Regions from separate parts of the Vogesella indigofera genome, predicted to be linked through region 1. Evidence: predicted binding sites of a transcription regulator. Region 1 holds the regulator's gene; the other holds the start of a gene.
The links. Region 1 encodes FNR, which switches genes on or off when oxygen is low (the NO sensors DNR and NnrR bind a similar motif). Its sites were predicted from a motif close to TTGATNNNNATCAA; they were not measured.

Region 1 (6,441 bases):
CTGGCGGCACAGTACGAGCGCTGGACGCTGCCGATCGCGGTGCTGACCGCGGTGCCGTTCGCGGTATTCGGCGCGCTGGTGGCCAACTGGCTGCGCGGGCTGGAGAACGACATCTACTTCCAGGTGGCACTGGTGACGCTGATCGGCCTGGCGGCGAAGAACGCGATCCTGATCGTCGAGTTCGCGGTGCTGAAGATGGAAGAGGGGCGTTCGCTGACCGAGGCGGCGGTGGAGGCGGCCAAGCTGCGTTTCCGCCCTATCGTGATGACCTCGCTGGCCTTCATCCTCGGTTGCGTGCCGCTGGCGATTTCCAGCGGCGCCGGCTCCGCCAGCCGTCACTCGATCGGTACCGGCGTGATCGGGGGCATGTTGGCCGCAACCTTCATCGCGGCACTGTTCATCCCCCTGTTTTTCAAACTGATTATGCAGTGGAGTCAGCGCAAGCCGGCGCCACAAGGAGAACAGCATGATGCTTAAGCAAGCGCTGTTGCCAATCATGGTCGCCGCCGCGCTGTCGGCGTGCGCGGTCGGCCCCGACTACCAGCGTCCGCAGCTGGAAATGCCGCAGGCTGCGGCCAACGTGGCGCCGGTTGCCAGCGACTGGTGGCGCAGTTTCGAGGATCCGGTGCTGGACGCGATGATAGACGAATCGCTGCGCTACAACCGTGATCTGGTGCAGGCCGCGGGGCGGGTGGAAGAAGCCGCCGCCGCCGCTGGTGTGGCGCGTGCCGGCCTGCTGCCGCAGGTCAGCGCCAGCGCCGGCAGCGGCCGCAGCCAGATCTCGGCCTACAGCAGTGGCGGCGGGGCGCTGCTCGACAGCCGCCAGGCCGGGCTGACCGCCAGCTGGGAGCTGGACCTGTGGGGCAAGCTGCGCCGTGAACGCGAAGCGGCGCTGGCCGACGTCAGCGCCAGCGAGCGCTCGCTGGCCGCGTTGCGGCTGTCGCTGGGCAGCCAGGTGGCCAAGAGCTACTTCCAGCTCGCCAGCTACGATGCCCAGCTCGCCAGCGCCCGTGCCACGCTGCAAAGCCGCGAGCAATCGCTGCAGCTGCGCCAGAAACGCTTCAACGGCGGCATGACCTCCGAACTGGAGCTGCGCCAGGCCGAGGCCGAGGCCGCCAGTGCGCGTGCCACCGTGCCGCAGCTGGCACAGGCGGTGACGCAGACCGAACACGCGCTGGCAGTGCTGCTGGGCCGTTCGCCGCGTGACATTGCGGCCAACCTTGGCCGCGGCAAGGCCTTGTCGGCGCTGGCCGAGCCGGAGCAGATCCCGTCAGGTCTGCCGTCCGACCTGCTGCTGCGCCGTGCCGACGTGGCGGCGGCGGAAGCCAGCCTGATCGCGGCCAACGCCCGCATCGGCGTCGCCCGCGCCGCCTACTTCCCGAGCATCAGCCTGTCGGCAGGCATCGGCAGCGCCAGCACCGCGCTGGTCGACCTGTTCAGCGGCCCGGCGCAGACCTGGAACTTTGCGGCCAACCTGACCGCGCCGATCTTCAACGCCGGCCGTATCGCCGCCGGTGTCGATGCCGCCAACGCGCGCCAGAAGCAGGCGCTGGCGGTGTACGAGAAGACGGTGCAGCAGGCGTTTGCCGATACCCTGGACGCGATGTCGGCGGTCAGCACCACGCGTGCCACCGAACAGGCGCAGCTACAGCAACTGGCGGCACTGCGCGAGGCGCTGCGCCTGGCGCGGCTGCGCTACGACAACGGCTACTCCAGCTATCTGGACGTGCTCGATGCCGAGCGCGGCGTGTTCCAGGTGGAGCAGGCACTGTCCAGCGCCCGCCTGGCGCGGCTGTCGGCGGTGGTGTCGCTGTACGCGGCACTGGGTGGAGGCTGGCAGGCCGGCTGACCCCGCAACGCACGATGCAAAAAGCCCGGATCGACTGATCCGGGCTTTTTTTTTGCAGCGCGCCGGCGGGCGGCGCGATGGTATGTATGGGCTTAGCCGGCGCTGTTGGCCTGCGAGCAGCCGGCCACCAGGGCCTTCAGCTCTTCCGGCCGCACCAGCTGGATGTGCTTGTGATCGACCAGGATCCAGCCCTGCTGCTGGAATTTTGACAGCGTGCGGCTGACGGTTTCCAGTTTCAGGCCGAGGAAGCTGCCGATTTCCTCGCGGCTCATGCGCAGGATGAAATCGTTGGCGGCAAAGCCGCGGCTGGCCAAGCGCTGCGACAGGTTGAGCAGGAAGGCGGCGAGGCGTTCTTCCGCCTTCATGTTGCCCAGCAGCAGCATCACCGACTGGTCGCGCACGATCTCGCGGCTCATCAGGCGGAAGAAGTGGTGTTGCAGGCTGGGGATGTCGCGTCCCAGGCTTTCCATGCGGCTGAATGGCAGCTCGCACACCTCGCTGTCCTCCAGCGCGATGGCGTCGCAACCGTGGGTGTTGGAGGAAATGCCGTCCAGCCCCATCAGTTCGCCGGACATGTGGAAACCGGTGACCTGTTCGCGGCCGTCCTGGCTGGAAACGCAGGTCTTGAAATAACCGGTGCGCACCGCGTATAAAGAACGGAAGCCTTCTCCGCTGCGGAACAGGTACTCACCGCGCTTGAAACGGCGGCTCTGACGGATAACGGCATCCAGCTGGGCCATCTCGTCACGGTTCAGCCCCACCGGCAGGCACAATTCACGCAGGCTGCAGTTGGAACAAGTGACTTTCAGCGAATGCAGGGGGGAGGACAGATCGTTCATACCGAGAGTCGATTTCCAGGGACAGATGAGCTTGCTTGATGAGCGTCAATGCAGATCAAGGCGTAATTGCGCAAATTTACCAGTCCCCCACCAGATTTCCAATCAAAATATATGATGACTGCTCATTCTGCATTTATCCCGACCCAATGTGTTTTCGACCGGACCCTGATCGAAACACTGGAAGGGTCCGGTCCGCGTTACACCTCCTATCCGACTGCCGATCGTTTTCACGCCGGTTTTGGGGTGAGTGATTATGAGCATTGCCTGGCGCAGCGCACCATTGGGGCAAACCATCGCGGCATTTCGCTGTACGTGCACATCCCGTTCTGCAACACCATCTGCTACTACTGCGGCTGCAACAAGATCATCACCAAGGACAAGAGCCGCGCCGACGCCTACCTCGACTACCTGGAAAAGGAAATCGCGTTGGTGGCGGAAAAACTCGGCTGTCGCGAGAAGGTGATCCAGCTGCATTTCGGCGGCGGCACGCCGACCTTCCTGTCCGATGCACAGCTGGACCGGGTGATGGGCGTCATCAACCGCTACTTCGAACTGCTGCCGGAAGGCGAGTTCTCCATTGAGATCGACCCGCGCAAGGTTGGCCGCGACACGGTGCTGCATCTGGGTCGGCTCGGTTTCAACCGCATGAGCGTCGGCATCCAGGATTTCGATCCGGCGGTGCAGCAGGCGGTGAACCGCATCCAGAGCGAGGAAGAAACCCGGCTGGTGATCGACGCCGCGCGCGAGGCCGGCTTCAAGTCGGTGAGCGTGGACCTGATCTACGGCCTGCCGCTGCAGACCGCGCACTCGCTGGAAAGCACCGTCAACAAGGTGATCGCGATGGCGCCGGACCGCATCGCGCTGTACAACTACGCGCACCTGCCGACCGTATTCAAGCCGCAGCGCCGCATCAACGAGGCCGACCTGCCGTCCAGCGCCACCAAGCTCGACATCCTGCAGAACTCGGTGCAGCAGCTGAGCGACGCCGGCTATGTGTTCATCGGCATGGACCACTTCGCCAAGCCCGGTGACGAGCTGACCCGCGCGCTGGAACAGGGCCGCCTGCAGCGCAACTTCCAGGGCTATTCCACCCACGCCGACTGCGACATGATCGGCTTTGGCGTGTCATCGATCGGCAAGGTCGGCCCCTGTTACAGCCAGAATGAAAAGGACATCGACGCCTACTACGCGGCGCTGGACGCCGGCCACCTGCCGGTGATGCGCGGCATGACGCTGACCCAGGACGACATCCTGCGCCGCAGCGTGATCCAGGCGCTGATGTGCCGCTTCTCGCTGTCGGTGGAGGCGATCGAGCAGACCTTCGCCATCAATTTCGCCGAGTACTTCGCCGACGAGCTGCCGAAGATCCGCGAATTCCAGCAGATGGGCCTGCTGCATTTCGACGGCGACTTCCTGATGGTGGAGCCGAAGGGCCGCTTCCTGATCCGCAATATCGCGATGGTGTTCGACCGCCATCTGCGCGAACGCGACACGCACGCGCGCTATTCGAAAACCATCTGACCCTCGCCGCCCCGGTGGCGTGATGGCAGGCACACAGGTTGGCCACAGCGATGCGGCCAACCTTTTTCTTTATGCCGGCCACGGCGGCGCGTGGGCGAGGGTGGCGGTGCGCTCTGCTACGCAGGGATCAGCTAGCGCTCGCTCCGCCGGCCCGGCGCCATGGCCGGGCGCAAAAAAGCCCGCTTTCGCGGGCTTGCTCGGAACAGGGTTGGCCGCAAGGCTTACCACACGTCCTTGTGGATCTTGGCTTCGATTTCCGGATACTGCTTCACGTCGAACACCGGCTGCTTCACGCCGGCCTTCAGCTGCTGCTGGTAGTCCTTCAGCAGCACGAACACGTACTTGGACAGCATCACGATGGCGAACAGGTTGATCAGCGCCATCACCCCCATCGCCAGGTCGGCCATGTCCCAGACCAGCATCGAGCTGCCCAGGCAGCCGAATACCACCATGCCCAGTACCGCCAGACGGAACACGAAGATCACCGTCTTGTTGTTCTTGATGAACTCGACGTTGCCTTCGGCGTAGGCGTAGTTGCCGATGATGGTACTGAAGCAGAACAGGAACATGATCACCGCCAGCAGCGTGCCGCCCCAGCTACCCAGCGTGGCGTTCATCGCCGCCTGGGTCAGTTGCACGCCCTTCAGCTCGGCGCCGGGCACGAAGGCGCCGGACAGCAGCACGATCAGCGCGGTGCAGGTACACACGATCATGGTGTCGATGAACACGCCAAACATCTGGATCAGGCCCTGCGATGCCGGGTGACGGGTGGTGGCGGCGGCGGCGGCGTTCGGGGCCGAGCCCATGCCGGCCTCGTTGGAGAACAGGCCGCGCTTGATGCCCAGCATCATCGCCTGGCTCAGCGCGTAGCCGGCAAAGCCGCCGGCGGCCTGTTCCAGACCGAAGGCGCTCTTCACGATCAGCAGCAGCACGCCCGGCACTTCACTGGCATGGGTGATGATCACGTACACGGTCATGCCCAGATACAGCGCGGCCATCAGCGGCACCATCCATTCCGCCACCTGGCCGACCTTGCGCAGGCCGCCGAAGATGATCGGCGCGGTCAGCAGCACCAGGCCGATGGCGACCAGGTTCTTGTCCCAACCCAGCGCGCCTTCGGTGGCGGCGACGATGGAGTTGGCCTGCACCGCGTTGAACACCAGGCCGAAGGCGACGATCAGCGAGATCGAGAACGCCATGCCCAGCCAGCGCATGTTCAGGCCCTTCTGGATGTAGTAGGCCGGACCGCCGCGGAAGGTGTTGTCGTGGTGGTTGACCTTGAACAGCTGTGCCAGGCTGGACTCGGCGAAGGCACTGGCCATGCCCAGCAACGCGGTCATCCACATCCAGAACACGGCGCCAGGGCCGCCCAGCGCGATGGCGGTGGCGACGCCGGCAACGTTGCCGGTACCGACGCGACTGGCGAGGCCGGTGGCGAAGGCCTGGAACGAGGAGATGTCGTTACTGCCGGCGACGTGGTTGCGGCCACCCAGCATTTCCTTCACGCCGCGCGGCAGCAGGCGGATCTGCATGAAACCCATGCGCAGGGTGAAGAACAGGCCGATGCCCAGTAACAGGTAGATCAGTAGCTGACCCCAGATCAGGTCATTGCCGGCATTGATCCAGCCATGAAGTAATTCCATATGTGCTCCAAATGCGTGTCGAGTGCAACGCCGCCGGCAGCACTTGTGGCGGTGCCGGCAACATCAACGGGCTCAGGGTGTTGTTATGGACAATTGCCGCTTCAGCGGTCTTGTGGTGCCAGGTTTTCAGCGGTGATCGCCGCTGAAGGGGCGGCATGATAGCGTATTTGCAACGGGATGGTGTTCGTTTGTGATGATTTTTGGCGGATAAAACCCTGTTTGCCGATGGGTTTTTGCCTTTTTGATTCTATTTGATTGAAAGCGAACGAAAACGAACGGCGGCCGAGCGGCCGCCGGGGGAGATGGCGTCAGGGGCCGACGTAGCGCAGCAGCAGACGGCGCAGGCGCGGCGCCCCGATCAGTACCAGCGGGAAGGCGCAGCTCCACGCCAGCAGCCAGGCGTGCAGCCAGCGGCCGACAAAGCCGGCGTCGATGCCGGTGTTGACCGCGGTGAGGATGCCCGACATCAGGAAGGCCATGTAGCAGGACATCAGCAGGGCGAACAGCAGGGTGTGTTTGCGGGAAGGAGGGGACATGGTGCTCTCGCTACGGTGGGGGTAGCGCATTTTATATAATGTAAAGCGACTTG
Region 2 (6,441 bases), on a different contig from region 1:
CAGGGTGACCAGTGTGCGCGAGCGTCCTTCCAGTGGTGGATGCGACATGATCACGCTCCCTTAGCGGCCAAGGTTGGCCGCAATGATGCTGGCCACCGCCTGGTCGGCCTGCGCCAGCTGGCGCTCGAACACGCTGGTGCTCAGCGCCGGATTGCGACGGGCGGCGGTCAGCAGTGGGCCGTCCTGCCGGCTGGTGTCGACGCTGACCGACATCGACAGGCCGAGGCGTAGCGGGTGCTGCTGCAGCTCCTGCGGCTGCAGCGCGATGCGCACCGGCACGCGCTGCACCACCTTGATCCAGTTGCCGGTGGCGTTCTGCGCCGGCAGCAGCGAGAACACGCTGCCGGTGCCGGCGGCGAGGCCGGCGACCGTGCCGTGATAGGTGACGTCATCGCCGTACAGGTCGGCGTGCAGCTCGACCGGCTGGCCGATGCGCAGCTCGCGCAGCTGGCCTTCCTTGAAGTTGGCGTCGACCCAGGCGCTGTCCAGCGCCGCCACCGCCAGCAGCGGGGTGCCGGGCTGGATGCGGGCGCCCGGCTGCGCGCTGCGGCGCGCGATCTGGCCGGATACCGGCGCGCGGATCTCGGTGCGCGCCAGCGCGAGGTAGCTCTCGCGCAGCGCGGCGGCGGCGCGCGCTACCGCCGGTTGTTGCTCGGCGCGGTCGCTGAGCACCAGTGCGCGGCTGGCCTGCTGTTCTTCCTCGCCGACCTTCAGCGCGGCGCGGGCGGCGCTCAGTGCGAGGCGGGCACTGTTGGCCGCGTCGCGGGCGTGCTGCAGTTCTTCGCCGGCGATGGCCTGATCACGGGCGGCGGCCTCGCGGCGCGCCAGATCGCCATTGGCGCGGGCGACATCGGCCTCGGCCCGGGCGACGTCGGCCGCGCGCTGTGCCACCAGCGCGTCGGATTTGCCGCTGACCGAGATCAGCTGCCGCGTCTGGCGCACCGCCTGCGCCAGTTCGGCCTCGGCGCGGGCGTAGGCCAGCTGGGCGTCGTTGCGGTCCAGCGTCAGCAGCAGGTCGCCGGCCTTGACGTTCTGGGTGTCGTCGGCGTGGATGGCGACGATGCTGCCGGCCACCTGCGACGACACCGGCACCAGATTGCCGGCGACGTAGGCGTCGTCGGTGGCCTGGTGGTGGCGTAGTGCAAGGAACCAGTAAGCGCCGGCGGCGAGGCCGGCGATGGCCAGCGCCACGCTCAGGCGGGTGAGGGCGGTGCGGCGGGTGGTGTTGGGGGCGGTAGTCGGGGTGGTGTTGTCCATGGTGTTCTTGCTCCGGAATTCAGCGGGTGGCCGCCGGGGCGGTGCCCAGCGTGCGGATCAGGGCGGCCTGGCTTTGCAGGCGCTGGATGTGCAGTTCGAGCGCGGCGAGGCGGGCCTGGGTCAGCTGGCGCTGCTCCGCCAGCAGACTGGCGGGGGTGGCCAGGCCGGCGCTGGCACGGCTTTGCACCTTGGCGACGCTGTCGCGGCGGGCGAGCAGCGCCTGCTGCTTGGCGGCCTCGGCCTGACGCAACCGCGTCAGCTGGCTGCTGTGGTCGGCGGTATCGCGGATCGCGTTCAGCAGCGTCTGGTTGTAGCTGGCGATGGCGGCTTCCAGCTCGGCACTGCGGCTGTCGAGGCGTGCGTTCAGCTCGCCGTTGCTGAACAACGGTAGCGTCAGCGCCGGTGCCAACCGCAGCACGCGCGCGCCGGGGTTGAACAGGTCGCCCAGCTCCTGCGCCGACAGCCCGGCCATCAGGTTGAGACGGACATCGGGATAGAAGTCGGCACGCGCCGCGGCGACGTTACCGCGGCTGGCCTCCACCCGTTCCCGCGCCGCCTGCACGTCGGCGCGCAGGCCCAGCTGGCTGCTGCTCAGCGGTGCGGTGTCCAGCGTCCACTGCGGCAGCGCGGCGGCGGGCAGCGCGTCGATGGCGGCCTGCGGCTGGGCACTGAGCGCGGCGAGGGCGTGGGCGGCGGCGCTGATGCGCTGCTCGCCGCGCAGCAGGCGCTCGTCGCTGTCGGCCAGCTGGGCGCGGGCCTGCAGCACCTCGTCCGGCTGTGCCAGACCGTGCTTGACGCGCTGCTCGGCGTTTTGCAGCAGGCTGGCGGCCTGCTGCCGGTCTTGCTGTAGCAGCGTCAGGCTAGCCTGCGCGCCGCGCCATTCAACATAGCTGCCGACCAGCGCGTAGGCCACGCTCTGACGCGCGTCGCTGGCTTCCAGCTCGGCGGCACGGGCCTGGCCACGGGCGGCGGCGAGCTGGGCGCGGGTCTTGCCCCAGAAGTCGAAGCGGTAGCTGAAGTCGGCGGACACCGTCTGCAGCGTGGTCCACTGGCCGAGCATGGCCGGTGGCAGCGCGTCGAATTCCGAGGTGCGCGCGCGGCTGGCGCCGAGGTTGCCGTTGACCTTCAGGCCGTCGTTGCTGGCGACGCTGGCAATGCCGGCGCGCGCGGCGCGCAGGCGGGCATCGGCGGCGTCCAGCCCCGGATTGTTGCGCAGCGCCTGCGCCAGTAGCTGCTCGAGGCTGGCGTCGTTCAGCGCGCGCCACCAGTCGGCGGCAAAGGGGGAGGCGGCTTCGCTGACCGCCAGCGCGGCCGGGGTCAGCGGCTGGCTTTGCAGCGGGGCCACCGCCGGGGTGGCGCAGCCGGTCACGGCCAGCAGTGCCAGCAGGGCGCTGACGGGCAGCAAGGATGGGTTGTAGTTTCTCATTTGACTGTCACCTGCGTGACTACTTGTGTCGAAAAAAACCGCCGGGGCGGGTTGGGGGTGGCTGGCGGCAATGCCGTGGGGCTTGCGGCCAACCTTGGTGATCCGGGTGGCGGGTTCTGGCGCTCAGCCGCCGAGCTGCTGCATCAGCTTGCGCAGCAGCGCTTCCAGCTGCGCACGTTCCTCACCGCTGAACACGGCCCACAGCTCGCGCACCTGCTGCCGCTGTTCCGGCATCACCTGTTCGATGAAGGCGAGGCCGCTGTCGGTCAGCTCCAGATAGGTGCGGCGGCGGTCAACGGCGCAGGGCTGGCGCCGGATCAGGCCGCGGTTCACCAGATCGTCCACCACGCGGGTGGCATTGGTGCGCGAAAACGCCAGCGCATCGGACAGCTCGGACGGCATCAGCCGTTCTTCCGGCCGCGCGTACAGCACCATCAGCGCCATCCAGGTGGTTTCGTTGATGTCGTGCACCGCCAGCGACTGGTTGAAGTAGCCCAGCAACAGCGGCTGGATGTGCAGCAGCAGGCGGGTGAGGGTCACTTCCTCGCGCGGGCTGCCGGGCAGGCGGCGGGCGATGGTGTCGATGGCGTGTTCGGTGGCCGCAAAGCTGTGGCCGCAGGCAGGTGCTTTCATCGGGTAATAATAACGTGCGTTACTATTTATTTCAAGGCGGAACTTATCCCGTGGCGCCGGCGGTGCGCTGGCGCCGGCCGACAGGGCGCGGGTTTCTTGATCGGCATCATTCAGCCGTGTGCTGCGCCGCGGCAATACTGTCGGCAACACCCCACCGGAGCCTGATGATGAACCTGACAACCCACCTGAGCGCGGTGCACCGCCACTGCGACGACTCATTTGCCGCGCTGGAGCAGGCGGTGCGCCAGCAGGACTGGGCCGGCGCCGATGCGCTGTGCGCCAGCTTTTGCGAGGAAATGGCGCAGCACTTTGCCGACGAGGAAAACCGGCTGTTCCAGGCGTTGGAAGCGGCCACCGGCATGCGCGGCGGGCCGACCGCGGTGATGCGCTACGAGCACGAACAGATGCGCGAGCTGATGGAAGATCTCAACCGCGATCTGCTGCAGCGTGACGCTCGCGGCGTGGCCGCCACCTGTGACACCTTGCTGGTACTGATGCAGCAGCACAATATGAAGGAGGAGAACATCCTCTACCCAATGTGCGACAGCCGGATTCCGGATGCCGCCTCCTTGTTGCAGGAGCTACGCCATGTCACCCCGTGATTTGCGCGGCCTGGTGCCGCCGGAACCAATGGAAATCATCCTCGACGACGTCGACAACGGCAGCAGCGGCCAGCAGCTGGCCTATGTGCTGCCGCACTTCCCCGGGCCGCTGATCCCGCTGCTACAGCAGCGCAAGGTCAGCTTTGACAGTGAAATGCTGCCGGACATGAGCGGGGTGGTGCTGAAGCTGGTGCTGCCCTGATGCAGGCCATGCCCAGTTTTGACCGCGCACCGCCGCTTTCGCTGCCGGTGCGTTATTTTTTGGCGGCGGCGTGCTGGCTGCTGCCGCTGGCGGCCAGCCTGCTGCTGACCGACAACGACTATCCATCGCTGAGCCTGCTGCTGCCGCTGCACCTGCTGGCGCTGGGCGTGCTCGGCAACGCCATGCTGGGCGCCTTGCTGCAGATGGTGGCGGTGGTGTCCGGCGTGCCCTGCTTGCGGCCAACGTGGTGGCGGCTGGGGGTGTGGAGCCTGTGGCAGCTGGCCACCGCCAGCCTGTGCTGGGGCTTTTACCGGGCGCTGGCGCCGCCGTGGCTGCAGCTGGCCAGCGTGCTGTTTGCGCTGCTGGCCGCCGCGCTGTCGGGCCTGCTGTACGGGCTGTGGCGCAGCCCGGCGGCGGACGGCAGCAGCCGCGGCCTGCGCCTGGCGCTAGGCCTGTTGCTGCTGACCCTGCTGCTGGGTCTGTCGATGCTGGCGGTGCTGGGCTGGGGTCGGCCGTGGCCGCTGCTGAGCCTGCTGCCGCTGCACCGGCTGGCGGCGCAGGGCTGGGTGTTGCTGCTGGTGATGGCGGTGGCGCAGGTGATCGCGCCGATGTTCCTGCTGACGCCGGCCTATCCCGGCTGGTGGCAGCGCCACGGCGCCACGCTGTGGCTGCTGGCCTTGCTGGCCGGCGCTGCTGGCCTGCTGTGGCAACCGCAGTGGCCGTGGTGGTCGCTGGCGTGGCTGCCGCTGGCGCTGTTTGCCGCACTCAGCCTGCGCCTGCTGCGCGCCAGCCGGCGGCCGCAGGAGTGGCTGCTGCCGTACTGGTGGCTGGCGTTTGCGCTGTTGGCCTTGCTGGCGGTACTGCTGCCGCTGCTGGCGTGGCAGGGCAGTGCGCCGTGGCTGGCGCGCGCGCTGGCGTGGTGTATGCTCGGTGGTTTTGCGCTGACGCTGGTGGTCGGCATGCTGTACCGCATCGTGCCCTTCCTGCTGTGGCTGCACCTGAAGAATGCGGCGCCGCCACGCCATCGCGTCCCGGCGCTGCATGCCTTCGTGCCGGAAACCGCCGCGCGGCACAGCTGGCTCGCACTGTTGCTGCTGCAGCCGCTGGCGGCGCTGTGGGTGTGGCAGCCGCAGCTGGGCTGGCCGCTGGCGCTGGCGCTGCTCGGCCTGTTGGCGCTGCTGCTATGGCATTTCGCCGCGGCGGCGCGGCAGTATCGCACCGCCCGCCGCGCCTTGCCGTCTTAGAGACTTTCACGATCGGCCGCGACTTGATCTCAATGGTGGCAATACGGCATTAAAAACGGCTTCGGGATGCTTGTTTATCTCTGGATAAACGCCGCTTCCCGGCCGTTTTTGCCTTGTCTCGCGTGAGCGCGCGTGGCCGTGAACAGGTGCTCAGCCGGCCAGCGCCTGAGCCAGCGTCGCCTGTAGTCTGGCCTGCAGTCGTACCACCTCGCCGATGATCAGCAGGGCCGGGGGTTTGACCGAGTGCTGCTGCACACAGGCACCGAGGCTGGCCAGCTCGCAGCACAGCACCCGCTGTTGCGCGGTGGTGGCGTTCTCGATGATGGCCACCGGTGTGGCGGCGGCGCGGCCGGCGGCTTGCAGCTGGTCGGCGATATTGGCCGCCTCGCCCAGCCCCATGTACACCACCAGCGTTTCCTCGGCGCCGGTGTGGCCGGTCCACTCCAGCGTGCTCTGCCCGTCGCGGCGATGGCCGGTGACGAAGCTGACGCCCTGCGCGTAGTCGCGGTGCGTCAGCGGAATGCCGGCCGCCGCCGCCGCGCCCATCGCCGCGCTGATGCCGGGGATCACCTCGCAGGCGATGCCGGCTGCGGCCAACGTTTCCAGCTCCTCGCCGCCGCGCCCGAACAGGAACGGGTCGCCGCCTTTCAGCCGCACCACGCGCAGCCCTTGTTGCGCCTTGGTCACGATCAGCTGGTTGATGTCCTGTTGCGGCAGGGTGTGGCGGCTGGCGCGCTTGCCGACGCAGATCTGCTCGGCGCGGCGGTTGACCAGCGCCAGTACCGCGTCGGACACCAGCAGGTCGTACAGCACCACGTCGGCCTCGTTGAGGCGGCGCAGCGCCTTCAGCGTCAGCAGGTCCGGATCGCCGGGGCCGGCGCCGACCAGGCTGACCTGGCCGTGGCGCAGCGGGTAGGGATGGGGGAAGGAGGCAGGGGCGTTCATTGCTGTTCCAGTCTGGCCGGCGGCCGCTAAGGGGATGACGCCAGTGTAGGAACGGCGGCGCCCGGGAATCGTTGATTCGCATCAATGCTATCTGGATGGGTGGAAACGTACAGTTCGCCCTGACACGCCGGG

Region 2: PQU89_RS11080 (hemerythrin domain-containing protein) is a predicted target of FNR. The motif match lies at 3,413-3,426, and genes of this name have one in related genera.

What each region holds. Positions count from the first base shown of each region.
Region 1 is NZ_JAQQLA010000004.1:220,185-226,625, reverse strand. It holds gene PQU89_RS06785 (efflux RND transporter permease subunit) at 1-477, shown strand, start outside; gene PQU89_RS06780 (efflux transporter outer membrane subunit) at 467-1,849, shown strand; gene fnr (fumarate/nitrate reduction transcriptional regulator Fnr) at 1,942-2,688, opposite strand; gene hemN (oxygen-independent coproporphyrinogen III oxidase) at 2,800-4,209, shown strand; gene PQU89_RS06765 (alanine/glycine:cation symporter family protein) at 4,431-5,852, opposite strand; gene PQU89_RS06760 (DUF2798 domain-containing protein) at 6,161-6,388, opposite strand.
Region 2 is NZ_JAQQLA010000005.1:102,569-109,009, forward strand. It holds gene PQU89_RS11060 (DHA2 family efflux MFS transporter permease subunit) at 1-48, opposite strand, end outside; gene PQU89_RS11065 (HlyD family secretion protein) at 61-1,257, opposite strand; gene PQU89_RS11070 (efflux transporter outer membrane subunit) at 1,277-2,683, opposite strand; gene PQU89_RS11075 (MarR family transcriptional regulator) at 2,807-3,316, opposite strand; gene PQU89_RS11080 (hemerythrin domain-containing protein) at 3,481-3,918, shown strand; gene PQU89_RS11085 (DUF2249 domain-containing protein) at 3,905-4,120, shown strand; gene PQU89_RS11090 (hypothetical protein) at 4,129-5,364, shown strand; gene cobA (uroporphyrinogen-III C-methyltransferase) at 5,515-6,309, opposite strand.